DNA from 2 places in the Pseudoalteromonas sp. S558 genome. Region 1 is predicted to be linked to the other one. Evidence: predicted binding sites of a transcription regulator. Region 1 holds the regulator's gene; the other holds the start of a gene.
What was found. Region 1 encodes FliA, which starts transcription of late flagellar genes. Its sites were predicted from a motif close to CTAAAGNTNNNNNNNNNNNNGCCGATA; they were not measured.
Positions count from the first base shown of each region.

Region 2: the regulator FliA is predicted to act here: its motif matches at 911-937, upstream of pomA (flagellar motor protein PomA).

Region 1 covers NZ_PNDU01000137.1:11,944-22,419, forward strand. Annotated here, with positions in the region: gene CWB66_RS10785 (chemotaxis protein CheW) at 1-400, opposite strand, end outside; gene CWB66_RS10790 (ParA family protein) at 404-1,174, opposite strand; gene CWB66_RS10795 (flagellar motor protein MotB) at 1,187-2,140, opposite strand; gene CWB66_RS10800 (flagellar motor protein) at 2,146-2,910, opposite strand; gene CWB66_RS10805 (protein-glutamate methylesterase/protein-glutamine glutaminase) at 2,903-4,063, opposite strand; gene CWB66_RS10810 (chemotaxis protein CheA) at 4,120-6,351, opposite strand; gene CWB66_RS10815 (protein phosphatase CheZ) at 6,367-7,134, opposite strand; gene cheY (chemotaxis response regulator CheY) at 7,151-7,534, opposite strand; gene CWB66_RS10825 (RNA polymerase sigma factor FliA) at 7,575-8,285, opposite strand; gene CWB66_RS10830 (MinD/ParA family ATP-binding protein) at 8,312-9,172, opposite strand; gene flhF (flagellar biosynthesis GTPase FlhF) at 9,165-10,476, opposite strand, start outside.
Region 2 covers NZ_PNDU01000238.1:12,176-16,080, forward strand. Annotated here, with positions in the region: gene ispA ((2E,6E)-farnesyl diphosphate synthase) at 1-442, opposite strand, end outside; gene CWB66_RS15575 (exodeoxyribonuclease VII small subunit) at 445-687, opposite strand; gene pomA (flagellar motor protein PomA) at 998-1,765, shown strand; gene CWB66_RS15585 (flagellar motor protein MotB) at 1,768-2,688, shown strand; gene CWB66_RS15590 (hypothetical protein) at 2,850-3,341, shown strand; gene CWB66_RS15595 (DNA topoisomerase III) at 3,403-3,905, shown strand, end outside.

The DNA of each region.
Region 1 (10,476 bases):
CCAGTGACTTTAATGGCACAGCAAGCGTTAACCCTGCAACTTCAAAAAACAATGCCTGAAATTCGCCTTCAAAATAATCTTCTTGGCTTTGCGTTTTCAGTGCCTGTGAAGGCTTTTCTGATAATTGCGCTGCGGTATTATCTGTTACATCAATAATTTTATCTGTAACAACCTTTTCACTCGGTAAAGGCTTGGGTGCTACTACTGATTGAATTTGTTCATCAGTCTTTTCAGTTACATTACTCTCTTTAGTCTGTAACTGTTCTTGTTCTGTCCCATTAGGTATTTTTTCAAGCAATTTTGCGACAGGCTCTAGGTTATCTATAGGCCCATCGTCACGTAACAATGCACCTAAATATTGAGTCATTACTTTTTCATTAGCAAATAATTGCTTACTCATTTATCAACCTTGTTCAATTAAATAGTCTAATAGTGCTTTATAAGCAAACACACCTCGGGATCGAGGACAAAACTCAATGGGTACTTTTTGCGCAAAGCTCGCATCCCTTAGCTTTGTATCTACGGGAATAACCCCTGGCCACACCTTATCTTTATAGGTATCTTGCAAAGTCTTATAAGCTTCTAAAGATGCTTTAGTCCGTTTATCGTACATAGTAGGAATTATAGTATATTCATAATTTTTCGCTTGCGAGGTTTGCATTAACTCCATCGTACGCATCATTCTATCAAGTCCTTTTAAAGCCAAGAATTCAGTTTGTACGGGAACTAAAATACGCTCGCTTGCCGCAAGTGCATTAACCATTAACACGCCTAACACGGGTGGGCAATCAAGAATTGCATAATCATAATGGTCACTAATTTTTGCAAGCGTTTTTTTTAATATTAACCCCATACCCGATTTATTACCCATACTCCTATCGAGTGTGGCAATTGCCATAGTCGCGGGTAAAATATCCAAATTCTCGAGCGTTGACGGACAGAGTGATTGAAGTATTTCTTCACTTTGCATGCTTGTACCACGGGCAAAAATATCATATACGCTAATTTCTAAATCTTCTGAATCAATACCAAAATAATAGGTTAATGATGCATGTGGATCTGTATCAATCAGTAATACCCGCTTACCTCGCAAAGCAAGAATACCGGCAAGGCTCACTGCTGTTGTTGTTTTTCCCACACCACCTTTTTGATTTGCCACAGTCCAGATTTTCACATTACATCCTAATTACTGTTCGCTACGAGTAGTGATGCGGACACCACCATGAGGTAAACGAATTATTTTTATTGTATCGTCATCTGAAGGGAGTTCAATTTCTGGTTCTATTTTTTGACTCTCTGGCTTTGATTTATCAACGCCAATAACAGGTGGTAATCCATACTTAGAAAGTGCAATGACAACTTTGCGATTTTCAGCTCGCCCTTGCTCTGTACTATTATCTGCAAGAGGAGAGTATTGCCCATAACCTTCTATTGCCATACGCGCAGAGTTTATTCCTAACTCTTCTAGTTCAACTAAAATTGATGTTGCTCTTGCTACCGATAACTCCCAATTAGAACGAAATATTTCATTACGAATAGTTTCATTATCAGTATAACCACGCACTCTAATATAATTATCTACAGGAGCAATAATATCTTTAACGAGTTTGACGACTTGTTTAGCTCGTAAATGAGCGACTGAACTGCCACTTGAAAATAGCATTCCAGAGCTAAGTTCAATAATTAGCCAATCTTGGTTTAACTCTAAATTTGCTTCACCATCACGAATTTCGTCAATAAGTGCTGATTGTAATTTTGTTAACAAGCTATCTAAAGGTTTTCCTAAATACTTTTGCTGTATATTGCTAGTATCACTTTGTCCATCAAGTAGTTCAGGACCTTGATCTTGTTTTTGAATGCTCTCGCCATAAAGCACTTCTTGTTCAGGAGTTACTCTATCAGTAAGAATACCATTACCGTTTACACCTTCACCATTTTGTGAATATTGGCGTGCAGATTTATCAAAAACATGTTCAAGTGAATCTGACAATATTTGAAAATTTTCTTCTTTACTGATTGCAATAGCATACATAACCACAAAGAATGCAAACATAATGGTCATGTAATCAGCATAAGAGACTAACCAGCGTTCGGTATGTTGGCTTTTTGAAGAGACATTGCGTAAGCGGCGGCGTAACATAGCGATTACTCTTGGGCTAAGTTAGGACGTTCTACACGGTAGGCTTCAAGCTTTAATTCAATATTTAGCGGGCTTTCACCTAAGCTTATCGCGATAACACCTTCAGCAAGCATTTCATGATAAAGCATTTTTTGTTCAATCCGTTGTTTTAACTTATTTGCCATCGGCAAAAAAATAATATTAGCAAGACCGACACCATATATTGTAGCAATAAACGCAGTTGCCACACCTTCACCCAACTTTTGCGGATCAGTGATGAAAGACATCGCTTGAATAAGTCCTAGTACAGCCCCTAAAATACCAATGGTTGGGCTGTAGCCTCCCATTGCTTCATAAACACGCCCTGCCTCTAATAATCTGTCGCGTTCAAGTAATAAGTCTATTTCGAGTGTGTCTCGTAATTTTTGCTCAGAACAACCATCAACCAATAAACCAAGCCCTTTGGCGGCATAGATATCAGGATGAATAAACGCTTCGTTTTCTAGTGCCAAATAGCCTTCTTGACGGGCTTTGTGCGACCAACGTTTAACTTGCTCAATTGCTTCGTCTATATCGTATTGTGGAGCGAAAAAAACCCAATGGCTTATTTTTAGCATTTTTTTAAAGGTGCTTGCAGATGTTTGTAACATCACAGCACCCAATGTACCACCAAGCACTATAACGAGCGCAGGGACATTAAATAATGCAGATGCAACGCCCCCTTCCAAAGAGTAACCAATTGCTATAGATCCTAGCGCAATAAGTAGCCCTAGAATAGAAAGCTTATCCACAACCAGTTTCTCTTTTTATTCTCACAGCTACGTCATCAAGCGCTAAGATCTCACTGGCTAGCCCAGCATTTACTAATGCTTGTGGCATACCATAAACGACACAACTATTTTCATCTTGTGCCCAAATCGTTGCACCCGTTTGTTTGAGCATTCTTGCTCCATCACGCCCATCAGCTCCCATACCAGTCAACACTATTGCTAACACATCGCCTTGATAAGCTTTCGCTACACTTGCAAATGTTACATCGACGCTTGGTTTATAAGTGATTCGTTCGCTTTGATCTTCAAAAACTCTTAACGTTTTTGCAGCTCCACGCCCCTCAACCATCATTTGCTGACCACCGGGTGCTAAATAAGCCGTTCCAGCTTGTAAACGATCGCCTTGTTGTGCTTCTTTTACTTTAATTTTGCATAAGCTATTTAAGCGCGTCGCAAATGCCGGTGTAAATGCCGCAGGCATATGTTGAATCAACAAAATGGGGTGCGGGAAGTTAGCTGGTAACTGAGTTAAAATAGTTTGCAGTGCCACAGGCCCACCAGTAGATGTGCCAATCGCAAGTAGTTGATAATGTTTACCGCTAGTGCGAATTGTTGAAGCATTTACTGATGACTTAGGCTGCACTGCTGAGCGTTGAAAGCTTCTATCTGGCTGGCGTATATTAGTCTCTTTAGCAACTATTGATGGCTTTATACTCGGCGCTAGGGATGTTGGTGCTAACTTAGCCGGAACTAAAGGCTTAAATGAACGAGGGATGCGACGACGGCCAATCTCTTTTACTTTTGTTTGTAAAAGCTTTATTGCATCATCATTATTACGGGCAATGTCTTCAAACTTTTTAGGTAAAAAGTCCATTGCTCCAGCATCTAGCGCATCTAGTGTTGCTGTAGCACCATCACGTGTTAGCGACGAAAACATTAAAATAGGGGTTGGATTGCTTGCCATTATTTCTTTAACAGCACTGATACCATCTAAGACCGGCATCTCAACATCCATCGTGATCATGTCAGGGCGTAATTGCTCAGTTTTTTCAACAGCTTCTCGACCATTTACAGCAAAGCCAATTACTTTAATATCGTTGTCTTGTTCGAGAATTTCGCTTACTCTACGGCGAAAAAAGCTCGAATCATCAACAACTAAGACTTTAACAACCATTGAGCTCTCTTATTTAGTTTAGACGTAGGTGTAGTGCATACTACACCTACTTATTGTCAGTTCGCGTAATGTTTTAGCATACTTGGAACATCTAAAATCAATGCAATTCCACCATCAGAAGTTATTGTAGCGCCAGCCATTCCGGGAGTGCCTTGTAATAAAGCGTCAAGAGGTTTGATTACAACTTCTTCTTGCCCTATTAACGAGTCCACTACAAAACCAACTTGCTGCGTGCCTATTTGAACAATCACGACATGACCTTGATCTTTACGCAAAGAACGATCGGCCCCTTTTACAAGCCAATGTTCCAAGTAGAACAATGGAACCGCTTTTTTGCGGACAATAACAGTTAACTGACCATTAACAACATTTGTTTTAGTTAAATCAAAGTGGAATATTTCACTAACACCAGCAAGTGGTAATGCAAATGTCTGTGCACCAACAACAACCATTAACGTTGGAAGTATTGCGAGCGTTAACGGTACTTTAATCTCTAATGTTGTACCAACACCTAACTCTGATTCAATACTTACAGAACCGTTAAGCTGGGTGATTTTTGTTTTTACAACATCCATTCCAACACCACGTCCGGAAATATCCGAAATTTCTTCTTTTGTTGAAAAGCCTGGTGCAAAAATTAAGTTGTAAGCTTCAGTGTTTGAAAGTCGACTTGCTTGGTCATGATCAAGTACACCTTTAGCTATTGCTATTTTCTTGAGTTTCTCAGCATCCATACCAGCACCATCATCTTTGATAGTAAGCAAAATATGATCGCCTTGTTGAGACGCTGATAACGTAACAGTACCTGTTCTTGATTTTCCAGATGCTTCACGTACATCTGGCATTTCAATGCCGTGATCGACTGAGTTTCTGACCAAATGCACGAGCGGATCGGCTAACGCTTCAACCAAGTTTTTATCTAAATCAGTTTCTTCGCCGACCAGTAATAAATTGATATCTTTATTTAAGCTTCTCGCCAAGTCACGAACAACTCGAGGAAAACGCCCAAATACTTTTTTGATCGGTTGCATGCGGGTTTGCATAACCGCACCTTGAATATCGGCGGTTACAACATCTAAATTTGATATTGCTTTACCCATCGCTTCACTTTCAGAATTGGTGGCCAAACTAACGAGGCGATTTCTCACAAGTACTAGCTCACCAACCATATTCATAATTTGATCAAGGCGCTTAGTGTCTACACGTACTGTAGTTTCAGCTGCGGGCGCGACTGCCTTTTTCGGAGCTGCGGCTGGGCTTGGAGCAGCAGGACTTGGTGCTTTTGCTTCAGGCTTATTAGCGGGCTTACTAACAGGCGCAGGCTCAACTTTCTTTGCCTGAACAGCCGGTTTTGGAGGTGCAGGCTTTGCAGTTACGGGATGATTACTTTCTACAGATTTAGGTGCGCTGCCTTTGCCATGTAATTCATCTAATAAGGATTCAAATTCAGCGTCACTAATATCATCATCAGAAGAGCCTGAGTTATTGGCGACAGGCGCTGTTTCTTGCGGCGTATGCGAAGCAACTGGCTCACTTTTTTGTACATCAACAGTGCCAAAACTACCAACACCATGTAACTCATCTAATAAATTATCAAACTCGTCATCAGTAATGTCACTACTAGAAGTAGTACTTACAGGCTTCTTAGTCTCAGAGCTTTGGTTATTACCATGCAGTTCATCAAGTAAGTTTTCGAATTCATCTTCTGTAATTTCATCAATTTGCGATTCGGCGGCTGGCGAAGCCGAACTACTAAATAATTCATCGAATGCAAATGGGTCGTCGTCAGGGCTTTGTGAGCTGATAGTGTTATTGTCACCGTTTTCTGTGGCAACGACATCAGCCTGTTCAGGTTCGTCTGCTGTAATTTCAGAAGATGCTCCAGATAACTCATCTTCCGTTGGAGGTAACCCTAATTTATGTAGGACTTCAAGTAATTGAGGATCTGCAGGCTCAGGCTTATCACGGTTTTGAATTGTCGCAAACATTTCATTAATGGTGTCTAATGCTTGTAAGATAACATCCATTAATTCAGAGTTTACAGTTCGAACGCCCTGTCTGAGCAAATCAAATACATTTTCTGCACCATGACAAGCATCAACAAGCTCTGTCATAGCTAAAAATCCGGCACCGCCTTTTACTGTATGAAAGCCTCGAAATATAGCATTTAATAGTTCGGTATCTTCTGGATTATTTTCCAGTTCAACTAACTGTTCGGATAGAAGTTCAAGAATTTCTCCTGCTTCTACAAGAAAGTCTTGTAAAATATCTTCATCGACTTCAAACATGCAGTTACTCTCCTCTTAGAAGCCCAAACTTGATAAAAGATCATCGACTTCATCTTGATCAGACACAACATCATTACGCGATTCTTTATCAATAATAGGGCCCTCGGGACCTGCTAATGTTTGTACGGCAATCGGTTCTTCTGTTTTTTGTTGTTCTACTATATTAACTGTACCCACATCCTGCGCAGAAAACGCAGTGAGTAGATGAAGTAAGCTTTCTTCTACTTCTCTTACAAGCTCAATTACTCGACGAATAACTTGACCAGTCAAATCTTGATAATCTTGCGCCATTAAAACATTTGTCATTAAATTTTGTAATTCATCTGTTTTATTGTGTGAGTTACTCATAAACTTATCTATGCTGTGGCACAGAGTTTTAAACTCACCAAGCTCTATATCCCGACTCATTAACCGATCCCATGTCGGTTTAATGGCTGCTATCTCACCCGCTAACTCCTGAGTTATAGGGAGACTTGCCTCAACCGCATCCATGGTTTTATTTGCAGCATTCTCTGTCAATTCCATGACATAACTAAGTCGTTTTTTAGCATCCGGAATTGCATCGTTTGTTAAGTTTGTTAAACGCGAATCTAGCTCAAAACCTTTTAGAGCTTCATGCAATTGACGCGTTAACTTGCCAACTTCAGCAAATATCTCTGACTGCTCTTTAGACGCTGTATCTAAAATTAATTGATCAGCTTTATCTTGCTCGTCGTTTTCTAAAAAAACAACGAGTTGACGCGCTTGTTCTAAAGTTATTCGAGGCGCAGCAGGTGCTGACATAAGCCTCTCCCTATAATTAACCTAAGCGTTCAAACACTTTTTCTAATTTGGTCTTCAATGTGCCAGCTGTAAATGGTTTTACAATGTAGCCATTAACACCAGCTTGAGCAGCAGCTATTATCTGTTCTTTTTTAGCTTCAGCCGTTACCATTAAAACAGGGAGATGTTTTAACTTGTCATCCGCCCTAATTGCCCTTAAAAGGTCAATACCCTGCATACCTGGCATGTTCCAATCCGTCACGACAAAATCAAAAGACTGATTTTGTAGCATTGGTAAAGCAGTCGAACCATCATCTGCTTCTTGAACATTCGTAAAGCCTAAATCACGCAATAAATTTTTAATAATACGTCTCATTGTTGAAAAATCGTCAACGACAAGAATTTTCATGTTTTTATCCAAAACATCCTCCAGTGAGGTCTTAACCTTTATTTACTTACTACTAGTTTATCCAGTCATTGATTTTTGCTTTTAGCTTAATCATCGCCTGACCATGTATCTGACTCACACGCGATTCACTAACATCGAGTATATGCCCAATCTCTTTTAAATTCATTTCATCGTTATAGTACAAAGATAACACCATAGCATCTCGCTCTGGTAATGATTTTATTGCACTTAATAAAGACTCATTAAATCGTTCATTTTTAACATTATTAAAAGGTTTGTCTAGTGTTAAATCTTGACCTGCTGGAGTTATGACATCTTCATCAATTCCAAGGTCTTCTATACCCAACACTTTACTTGCATTTACATCGTTTAAAATATGATGGTACTCATTTAACGAAATATCAAGTTTTTCAGCAACTTCTATATCTGTAGGTTCACGATTTAAGTTTTTTTCTAATTCGTTTATCGTTTCAGCAACAAGACGACTTTTACGATGTACAGAACGCGGAGCCCAGTCACCACGGCGCATTTCATCTAGCATAGCGCCACGGATGCGAATACCTGCAAACGTTTCAAAGCTTGCGCCTTTAGTTGCATCAAAGTTTTTTGACGCTTCAATCAGTCCTATCATACCCGATTGAATTAAATCATCGAGTTGTACACTTGGAGGTAGACGAGCAATTAAGTGACATGCCACTTTTTTAACCAGTGACGCATGTTTCTCAACAATCACATTTAAATTTTGTGTTGATTGATATCCCATAGCTCTATTTACCAATGTTGTCATAATTAGCCGTTAACCAGCTTCTCAATGAAAAACTCTAAATGCCCTGACGGTTGATTCGGTATTGGCCATTTGACCGCTTTTGTTGCCAGAGCTCGAAAAGCCACTGAAGCTGGAGAGCTTGGAAACAACTCCACAATAACTTTCTGCCGACGTGTCGCTTTACGCATATTTTCATCGTAAGGTATCGTTGCAGCTAGCTCCATAGAAATATCTAGGAAACGATCTGTTACTTTAGATAGCTTTGCAAACAATTCTTGGCCTTCGCGAAGGCTACGAACCATATTTGCAACAATTTTAAATTTATACACGCCATGCTCACGACTTAATACTTTAATTAGTGCGTACGCATCTGTTATTGATGTTGGTTCGTCACACACGACGACCATTACATCTTGTGCTGCACGAGAAAAGCTCAGCACCATATCGGAAATGCCGGCGGCGGTGTCTACTATCAATATATCAAATTCGGTATTTAATTCGCTAAAGGCACGAATAAGACCCGCGTGTTCAGAAGGTGATAATTCAACCATGTTTTGCGAACCCGACGTTGCAGGGACAATTTTAATCCCAGCAGGACCCTCAACTAAAATCTCATCCAGTTCGCATTCACCAGATAATACATGCGATAAATTGCGCTCAACACGAAGCCCAAGCATCACATCACAATTTGCTAAACCTAAGTCGGCATCAAGAACTAAAACTCGCTTACCTTGTTGACCTAATGCGATTGCGGTATTTAGTGAAACATTCGTTTTACCTACTCCACCTTTACCACCGGTCACAGCGATAACTTTTACGCCGTTATTATTGTTTTGACTCATTTTTCGCAGGCCGCTTGCTTGATCTAATACTGTGTTAATCATACATCCCTACTGTGTTCGACGCCACTGATTGATGTCGTGAATGTTGTGATTTTATTCTTTTTAAATATAATTGCTCAGCTTTTTTTACTAGTTTTTCTGAATTCGCAACTCGAATGTCCTCTGGTACTCGCTGGCCATTAGTAAGATAACCTATTGGAAGACGATTTTGAATCGCAATACTAATAATCTCACCTAAACTTAACGATTCATCTAATTTAGTAAAAATACAACCACTTAACTGTACTTTTTTGAAATGTCTTACCGTTTCTTGTAATACATTAATTTGTGCTGTGGCACTTAATACTAAATAATTACGAATATCGACACGTTGATTACGCATTAACGTATTTAATTGCTCGGTTAAACGTAAATCACGCTGGCTCATTCCTGCGGTGTCAATTAATACTAGACGTTTATTTCGTAAATGATATAAAACTTCAGCCAATTCATTAGCATCTTTAACTTGCTTTACGCTACACCCTATAATTCGGCCATATGTTGCTAGTTGCTCGTATGCACCAATTCTGTAGGTGTCCGTAGTAATTAACGCAACTTTATCAGCGCCATACTTTTGCGCACCAAGTGCAGCAAGTTTTGCGACAGTTGTTGTTTTACCCACCCCCGTTGGGCCGACTAATGCGTAAACTCCACCTTGACGTAGTATTTCGTTGTTCGTGGTTTGCATTTGATCTTCAACCATCGCTAATAAAGCTTTCCAACCTTGCTGGCGAGAAACATCATCAGGTACAAAACACGCCATTTGCTCAGCAACATCTTTGCCTATTCCCATGCCGATTAAACGATCAATCATGCATGCACGCGTTGGATCACGTCGCGCCATATCTTGTTGCATTAAACCTGAGACTTGGTGCTCTAATAGCTGACGAATTGCATTCATTTCTTCACGCATAGATGTCATCTCTACGCTTTCATTATTTTTAGCTTGCTGACGAGGTGCTATCGGACTTTCAAGGTCATCAAAATCACTTTCTAAATCATCAAAACCTAAGCTATCAGCTTGTGTTTGAGGGCGTATCGGCGCTGCATTTTCATGTGAAAACATATTTTTAGGACGTTGTTTAGCTACAGGTTCTTGATAATTTTCGGTAGTATCAATTCCCGATTGTGAAAACATTGAAGCTAGCTCAGGTGAACGAGGTCGAGGTGATTGGCGTTCCAATAATGCTTCTAAACTATCTGCAACTTTAGCCTGTGGTGAAGGCTGTGCACGCTGTGGTTCCGGTTTTATAAAATTGTGCGTATTTTGCGATTGCGCTAAATGATTAGAGCGCTCTGTTGCTGTA
Region 2 (3,905 bases), on a different contig from region 1:
ATGCATGTGCTAATTGTGCGATCATCTTTACTTGTGTTTGTGCTGAGCATTTGAATTGATGATTTGCAATTAACTCAAAAGCGATAGTTTGTAGAGCATCGCCAGCTAAAATAGCATGGGCTTCACCAAACTCTATGTGACAAGTTGGGCGGCCACGGCGTAAGTCATCATCGTCCATCGCCGGTAAGTCATCATGCACTAACGAATAGCTATGAATGCATTCAATAGCTGCTGAAAGTACATTCAGATCGTGTTTATTTGCGCCAAACATCTCGCCCGTTGCATAAACTAAAAATGGGCGTAATCTTTTACCGCCATTAAATAACCCGTATTGTGTGGCATTTTTTACCGTTTCGTCTGTATCTAATGACTGTTTGAAATACGCTTTCAAGGTAGCTATTACATCTATTTGCGCACGTTCAATCTGTTCTTTAATACTCACAGTTATTCCGTATCGTTATCAAAGTTAGTAAGTACTGATTTTTCGCCATTGCCCATTAAAATTGATACTTTTTGCTCTGCTTGTTGTAATTTACCAGATGAAGCATTGGCTAGAGCAATTCCGCGTTCAAATTGTTTTAATGATTGCTCAAGCGATAAATCACCTTGTTCCATATCACTAACAATTGTCGATAATTCTTCTAGTGCTTGTTCGAAACTTAAGTTTTCAGGTTTTTTAGTCGCCATCTTATTTCAGCTTACGTGGTAAATTTAGGAGCCAATTTTAGGGGGAATGCTAAACTAGGTCAAAGGATGATACGTTTTTTTCGTCTATTAATATCAAATGCTATTCTTGTATGCATTAATAAGGGCTTAATCACGGTCAATTCTTTTAATAAAAGTAATTATTAATGCAGCTTGAATATAAATTACACTAATAAGACTTTTTTATCTTTATTTAGATAAACCGCTTAAGCAATTCAATATGTTGCCGATAAGCAGTTAATGATAAAAAGTTTATAATAAGGCCTTAGTGCATGAAACCTTTGGAGGAAATGTGGATTTAGCAACCATTATAGGGATCCTTGGCGCAATTGGCTTAATTGTCATGTCCATGTTTATGAGCAGTAGTGGCGAAATGGCCATGTTTTACAACACTCCTTCAGTGGTGATTGTATTTGGTGGTTCTATATTTATTGTTTTATCGAACTACACCATGGGGCAGTTTTTTGGCATTGGTAAAGTGGCCGCTAAAGCCTTTATGTTTAAAATTGAATCGCCAGAGGAGTTGATAGACAAAGCCGTTGAACTTGCTGATTCAGCTCGAAAGGGTGGCTTTTTAGCCCTCGAAGAGGCTGAAATACCGAACCAATTTATGCGTAAAGGCGTTGATATGTTAGTTGATGGTCATGATGCTGACGTTGTTAGAGCGACTTTACAAAAAGACATAACTTTAACGTCAACCCGTCATGAAATGGGAGCCGGTTTATTTAAAGCCATGGCTGATATTGCACCAGCAATGGGAATGATCGGTACGCTCATTGGCTTAGTTGCTATGTTATCTAACATGGATGATCCAAAATCAATCGGTCCTTCGATGGCTGTTGCTTTATTAACAACTTTATACGGCGCTTTTTTAGCAAATGTAGTGGCTATCCCTATCCAAGTTAAATTGGAGCTGCGTAAAGACGAAGAAGCAATGAACCAACGTTTGATTTTAGACGCTGTATTAGGTATTCAAGATGGTCAAAACCCAAAAGTAATTGAAGGCATTTTGAAAAACTACTTAGCTGAATCAAAACGTAAAGTTGATACCGAGGAGTAAACATGTCTGAGCAAGAGTGTAAATGTCCTCCCCCAGGGCTTCCAGCTTGGATGGGAACCTTTGCAGATTTAATGTCTTTATTGATGTGCTTTTTTGTACTCTTGCTTGCATTTTCTGAAATGGATGTACTTAAATTTAAACAAATAGCCGGTTCAATGAAGTTTGCATTTGGTGTACAAAATAAAATAGAAGTAAAAGATATTCCCAAAGGTACTTCTGTTATTGCTATGGAGTTTACGCCAGGAAAACCAGAGCCCACACCAATCGAGACTATTCAGCAACAAACAGTAGAAATGACTCAACAAATGCTTGAATTTCAGGCCGGTGATGAAAGTTCTGCAGGTGGTAGGCAAGAACAACGAGGTGATAAACGGGGTGGGGAATCTCGTAGTACCTCTCAAGAACAATCTTCTGATCAAGCAATCTCTGCTGCAGATCAAGAACAAACAAATGAACTTGTTAAAAAGATTGCTCAGCAATTAGAAAGGCAGATTATTGATGGTGCAATAGAGCTTGAGTCTTTAGGCCAGCAAATAATTATTCGCATCAGAGAAAATGGGTCTTTTCCTTCAGGTAGCGCTTTTTTGCAACCTAAATTTAAACCCATTATTCAAGACATTGGCATATTGTTAAAAGATGTGCCTGGTGAGATAACAGTATCTGGTCATACTGATGATTTTCAGGTTTCGAATGAGCTGTACATAAACAACTGGGATCTTTCTTCTAAGCGAGCTGTTGCTGTAGCAAGCGAGTTACAAAAAGTATCTGGTTTTGATAAAACGCGGATGATGGTGGTTGGGCGAGCTGAAACAAGACCATTGGTGCCCAATGATACAGATGAAGATCGTCGTCGTAACAGGCGTGTAGAGATTTCTATTTTACAAGGTAAAGCAAAAGAGTCTGCACCTATTGATGTAAGATAACTTTACTTGGCAAATACGTTTATTTATCATAAAGTAAGCTTTCAATAACAAATGTAACGGAGTCAGCCATGAAGAACATCGATAAATTTAGTTATATGCCAGGTAATGGTAACGGTAATGACGATAATGAACCAGATAAAGAATAGGTTGAGTGTAATATTTTGCCTGAATGGTTTGAAAGTATTACTAAGTTACTCGAAAATAGCTGGGTTTTTATATTAAGCCCTGCTATTTTTGTGTTTTACCTACGCAAAGATCACCTTGCATTACGCTTTGTGTTGGTTACTGCTGTATTCTTTTTTTATGGAGCGTTGATTAACGATTATTTAAAAGAGTTTGATAGCAGTACTTATATTTACCGTTACGTTATTTGGGCGTTTAATGATCTTGTTTGGATGGCTTTGATTGCTTATTTAGGAATAAAAGACAAAATTTATTTGTGGCAGTGTGTTATCGGTCAGCTTGTTGTTGTAAGTGCCCCTATTTTACAACTTTTCAGATTAGTTGATCGCCATTTATGGGATCTTTCTTATAGTACATACATTTATAAAACCTTATTGCCATTTATTAATATAGGCACCGTTATTGTTTGTTATCTACCGCTAGTTTATTTATTAATTAATAAGCGCAATACTGCATCAAACGAACAATAAAATTTATAGCTTCAAACTAATGTGTTAGACTACTGTTTATATGAACAGTGGTGAGCGAGCTATGAAACTCTATATTGCAGAAAAACCTTCACTCGGACGCGCTATTGCTGATGCGTTACCAAAGCCACATAAAAAGCATGATGGCTATATAGAAGTCGCTAATGGAGATTGTGTCTCGTGGTGTATTGGGCATTTGCTAGAACAAGCAGAACCCGATGATTATGATGAGCGTTTTAAAAAGTGGCAGTTTGAACACTTACCTATCATACCTGAACAGTGGAAGTTAAAAGCCAAAACCAAAACTCGCAAACAGCTCACTGTTTTAAAAAAATTAATTAAACAAGCCTCGCAACTTATTCACGCTGGCGACCCAGACCGTGAAGGCCAGCTACTAGTCGATCAAGTGATTGAAGAAGCTAAAATAAGTCAGGCTAAAAAGCAGAGTACGCAACGTTTACTCATTAGTGATTTAAACTTATCGGCGGTAAAAAAATCACTGGGTACTATGCGTTCTAATCGAGATTTTATTCCGTTAAGTGTATCTGCTTTAGCGCGCTCTCGTGC